Regions from separate parts of the Pseudoxanthomonas sp. F37 genome, predicted to be linked through region 2. Evidence: predicted binding sites of a transcription regulator. Region 2 holds the regulator's gene; the other holds the start of a gene.
The links. The regulator FliA, encoded in region 2, starts transcription of late flagellar genes. The targets are predictions, from matches to a motif close to TAAAGTTTNNCNNNCNNNGGCCGATAA.
Positions count from the first base shown of each region.

Region 1 (2,447 bases), 770 kb from region 2:
GTGTCCCTGCTGCTGATCCTGATGACCGCCTGCACCACGACACCCACGATGAACCCGACCGGCGAATTCGTCCCGCGCGAGGTCGTGCTGGAAGGCAAGACCTACCGTTACCAGGTATTCGTTCCCGCCGCGCGCTTCCGCCGCGGCAGACCGCCGGTGGTGCTGTTCCTCAACGGTTCCGGCGAGCGCGGCAGCGATGGCGTGAAGCAGACGATGGCGGGCCTGGGCCCGTACCTGCGCCGGCACGCCGACACATTCCCGGGGCTGGTGGTGTTTCCACAGGCGCCGGAAGACACCGAATGGACGCAGACCGCCGGCCCCATCGCCTTCGCCACGCTGGATGCCGCGCTGCGCGAATTCGATGGCGATCCGGACCGCGTGTCGCTGACCGGCATGTCGATGGGCGGCTATGGCACGTGGGAACTGGCGCTGCAGCAGCCCAGCCGCTTCGCCGCGCTGGTGCCGGTGTGCGGGGGCATCACCGTGGACTGGGGGCGCGAGCGTTCCAGCATGAACGTGCACAGCGTCGCCGGTGCCGCCGATCCCTTCGCCGCGGCCGCGCAGCGCCTGAAGGACGTGCCGGTGTGGATCTTCCATGGCGGCAAGGACGATGTGGTGCCGCCATCCCAGTCGCGCCGCATGGACGCCGCGCTGAAGGCGGCCGGCGCACGCGACGCGCGCTACACCGAGTTCCCCGACGCCAACCACAACAGCTGGGACGCCACCTACGCCTACGCCCCGATGTGGGACTGGCTGTTCGCCCAGCGCCGGGACCGCTGACGTGGCGGAACTGGTCGCCGACTACTTCGCCGCGGACTGGCGCGAGCGGACGCTGTCGTGCCCCTGCGGCTGGCAGGGCGACAGCCGCACCATGGCCATGGAGCTGCACGACGCGGTCACCGACTACGCCTGCAGCCAGTGCGGCAACCTGCTGCTGATCGTGTCCCATCCGACGCTGGAACAGGTCCGCGCCGCCGCCGGGGCCGGCCACCAGGAGGCCCAAGCCCACCTGGCCATCCTCGAGGAAGCCCGGGTCCGCTTTCCTCCCGCGACGGACTGATCCGGCGCCGGCACGTGCTGCGCTGCGCATCCGGCATTGTCCGGCCTGCGCACGCCAATGCCCCTCAACCCGCGCCTCCTGCGGCCGATAACCCGGCATCCCCTGGTGGCCGGTGGGCACCCGCCCATGGCCGTGCGAGCGACTGGTATGGCTGACGTGGCCGACGACAACTCCGGTATTCCTGGCGGCCTGCGCCGGTTCTGGTCGCGTCGGCGCGAGGCCGCCGCGTCCACCTCGCGCGACCTGGCCACGACCAGCGGCGCCCGCTCGCGGCCGGCGATCAGCGGCGCGCAGCTGCAGGCCCTGTTCGCGCACGCGGAGGAACCCGGCCCCCTGCTGTCCGCGTTCGCGGACGGCATAGCAGGCCTGCCCGGCGAGCTGCAGGGCATGGGCGAGCGCCTGCAATCGGCCCATGCCGACGGCGACTGGCCGCGCTATGGCCGTGCCCTGCGGCAACTGATCGACAAGTACATCCGCACGATCCAGGACGAACCGCTGTCCGGCGAGGCCGAGCAGCTGCGCGACCTGCTGCACCACGTGCTGGCCGGCGGCATCGAACACCTGCTGCGCGACGACGCCATCCTGCTGCCGCAGGCCCATGCGCTGGCCGACCGCGTGCGCCAGTGGCAGCCGGCGCAGCCGCTGGACGGGCTGGGTGGCGACCTCAAGGAGCTCTGCCGCCTCGTCGGCCTGCGCACGCACGAGGTGAACGATGCGCAGGAACTGATGCGCAGCCTGTTCGACCTGCTGCTGGAGAACGTGGGTGAGCTGATCGAGGATGGCAGCTGGCTGCAGGACCAGATCGGCGCGGTGCGGCAGCTGCTGGCCGGCCCCTTGGACCGCACGGCGCTGGAACAGACCCGCGCCGGACTGCGCGAGGTGATCTACAAGCAGGGCCTGCTGAAGCAGGGCCTGGCCGAATCCAAGGCCTCGATGAAGGAGATGATGGTGACCTTCGTGGAGCGGCTGGACGGCATGGCCAGCAGCACCGGCCAATACCACGACCGCATCAGCTTCCATGCCCAGGCCGTGCGTGAAAGCCGCAGCATCGCCGAGCTGGGCAAGCGGATGGAGGACATCCTGGACGACACCGCGCGGGTGCAGGCGCAGGCCCTGCGCGCGCGCGACAGCCTGCTGGAGGCCCGGCGCGAGGTGGAAGCCGCCGAGCGGCGCGTCGCCAACCTCGAGGAAGAACTGCAGTCGGTCTCGGCACTGGTGCGCGTGGACCAGCTGACCGAAGCGCTGAACCGGCGCGGCTTCGACGATCTGTTCAAGCGCGAATCGGTCCGCGCGCTGCGCAGCGGCCAGACCCTGAGCCTGGCGCTGCTGGACCTGGACGACTTCCGCCACATCAACGCCGCGCACGGCCACCTGGGCGGCGATGCCG
Region 1 covers NZ_CP095187.1:1,043,375-1,045,821, reverse strand. Annotated here, with positions in the region: gene MUU77_RS04780 (prolyl oligopeptidase family serine peptidase) at 1-780, shown strand, start outside; gene MUU77_RS04775 (hypothetical protein) at 782-1,060, shown strand; gene MUU77_RS04770 (GGDEF domain-containing protein) at 1,217-2,447, shown strand, end outside.
Region 1: a site for FliA is predicted at 1,125-1,151, ahead of MUU77_RS04770 (GGDEF domain-containing protein). Genes of this name have one in related genera too.

Region 2 (2,447 bases):
ATCATGGGCTGGGTGCGCCAGGCGGCGATGGCGTCCAGTTCCTGGCGCCAGCCCGCCTCGTCGCCCTGCTCCAGGGCATCGAGCGCGTGCTGCAGCTTCTCCACCAGGGCCGCCCGGGCGGCACCGACATCGGCGACGGCATTCATCAGGCGGCCGCTCCCAGACGCTCGAAGATCTTGCCCAGCTTCTCTTCCAGCGTCTGCGCGGTGAACGGCTTGATGATGTAGCCGTTCACGCCGTTCTGCGCGGCTTCGATGATCTGCTCGCGCTTGGCTTCGGCGGTGACCATCAGCACCGGCAGGGTCTTGAAGCGCTCGTCGGCGCGGATGGCCTTCAGCAGCTCGATGCCGGTCATGCCCGGCATGTTCCAGTCGGTGACCACGAAGTCGAAGCTGCCCTGCGCCAGCGCGGTCAGCGCGGTGCTGCCGTCATCGGCCTCGGCGGTATTCGTATAGCCCAGGTCGTTGAGCAGGTTCTTGATGATGCGGCGCATGGTGGAGAAATCGTCCACGATCAGGATGCGCATGTTCTTGTTGGTCACGGGTGCTCCGGTGTTGCGTGGACGGTGGGTCTGGTGGCGGTATCGGCCGGGGCCGGGAAATGTTTAGGGGGTTGCATGCCTTGTAGGAGCGCCCTGGGGCGCGTGCTTTCCGATCCGCGCAAGCAAGAGCATCGCGCCCCAGGGCGCTCCTACCGGGTCATGGTTCGTCGTCGAGCCCCGCGTCCGCCTTCTCGAACACCTGCAGGCGGCCGCGCAGGCGCACCATCGCCTGGCCATGGATCTGGCAGACGCGCGACTCGCTGACGCCGAGCACGGCACCGATCTCCTTCAGGTTCAGTTCCTGCTCGTAGTACATCGACAGCACCAGTTGCTCGCGCTCGGGCAGCTGGCCGATGGCCTTGACCAGTTGCTGGCGGAACTCGCTGCGCTCCAGGTGCTGCTGGGGCGACGGACCGCCGGTACGGGTGGTATTGGGCTCGCCATGGTCGTCGATGTGCGATTCCAGGCTCAGCACCTGCCCGCGCGCGGCGTCTTCCATCAGGCGCAGGTATTCGGGCAGCGGCATCTCCATGGCGCTGGCCACTTCGGTGGCGATGGCGGCGCGGCCGGTGCGCTGTTCGATCTCGCGCACGGTGGCGGCGGCCTGGCGGGCGCGGCGATGCACCGACCGCGGCACCCAGTCGCCCCGGCGGATCTCGTCGATCATCGAGCCGCGGATGCGGATGGACGCATAGGTCTCGAACGAAGCCCCCTGTTCGGCGTCGTAGCTGCGCGAGGCTTCCAGCAGGCCGATCATGCCGGCCTGGATCAGGTCGTCGATTTCCACGCTGGCCGGCAGGCGGGCGGCCAGATGGTGGGCGATGCGGCGCACCAGGTCGGCATGCTGGGCGATGACGTCGTTGGCGGCGGTGCGCTGGACCGCGCGGTACTGGGCGGCGGCGGTGTTCATGCGGCCACCCCGCGCTGGATCAGGCGTTCCACGAAGAATTCCACGTTGCCGCGGGCGCCGACCGGGGGCTGCCAGCGGGCGGTGGTGCGTGCGATTTCGGCGATGGCGCGCGCCGACGGGCTGCCCGGGTAGGCCTTGACCACGGCCTGCTGGCGCTGCACGGCGCGCCGCAGCCAGTCGTCCTGCGGCACGGCGCCCAGGTAATGCAGGGCCACGTCGCCGAGGAAGCGCTCGCAGACGCGGGCGAGCTTTTCGTACAGCTTCCGGCCTTCGTTGGGGTCGCGCACCATGTTGGCGATCACGTGCACGCGGTCCAGCCCGCGCTCGCGCGCCAGCACCTTGATCAGGGCGTAGGCGTCGGTGATCGAGGCCGGCTCGTCGCAGACCACCACCACGGTGTCCTGCGCGGCCTGGCAGAAGGTCAGCACGCTGTCGGTGATGCCGGCGGCGGTGTCGACCACCATCACGTCGAGTGCGCGCTGCAGTTCGGAGAACACGTTGACCAGGCCCACGTGTTCGGCCGGCGTCAGTTCGGCCATGTGGCGGAAACCCGACGAGGCCGGCACCACCATCAGGCCCTCGGGGCCCTCCAGCAGGACGTCTTCCAGTTGGCAGCGACCGGCGACCAGGTCGGCGAGGGTGAACTTGGGCGACAGGCCCAGCAGCACGTCCACGTTGGCCAGGCCCAGGTCGGCGTCCATCAGCAGCGTGCGCTTGCCCATCTCGGCCAGCGAGACCGCCAGGTTCACGGACACGTTGGTCTTGCCCACGCCGCCCTTGCCGCCGGTCACGGCGATGACGCGCACGGGATGGAAGGCCCCGGGGAGAGGCGGCGTGCTGCGGGGATTGGTCTGCAGCAGGGGATCAGGCGACATGGGTGGCCTCGGTCGAGCAGGGTTCGTCGGCTTCGCGGCGCAGCTGGTCCAGCCGCAGCACGAGGTGGGCGCTGTTGGCGCGGTGGAGGTCGTCGGGCACACGCTGGCCGTCGGTCACCCA
Region 2 covers NZ_CP095187.1:1,810,420-1,812,866, forward strand. Annotated here, with positions in the region: gene MUU77_RS08360 (protein phosphatase CheZ) at 1-146, opposite strand, end outside; gene cheY (chemotaxis response regulator CheY) at 146-526, opposite strand; gene MUU77_RS08370 (RNA polymerase sigma factor FliA) at 699-1,451, opposite strand; partial or broken gene MUU77_RS08375 (MinD/ParA family protein) at 1,448-2,260, opposite strand; gene flhF (flagellar biosynthesis protein FlhF) at 2,316-2,447, opposite strand, start outside.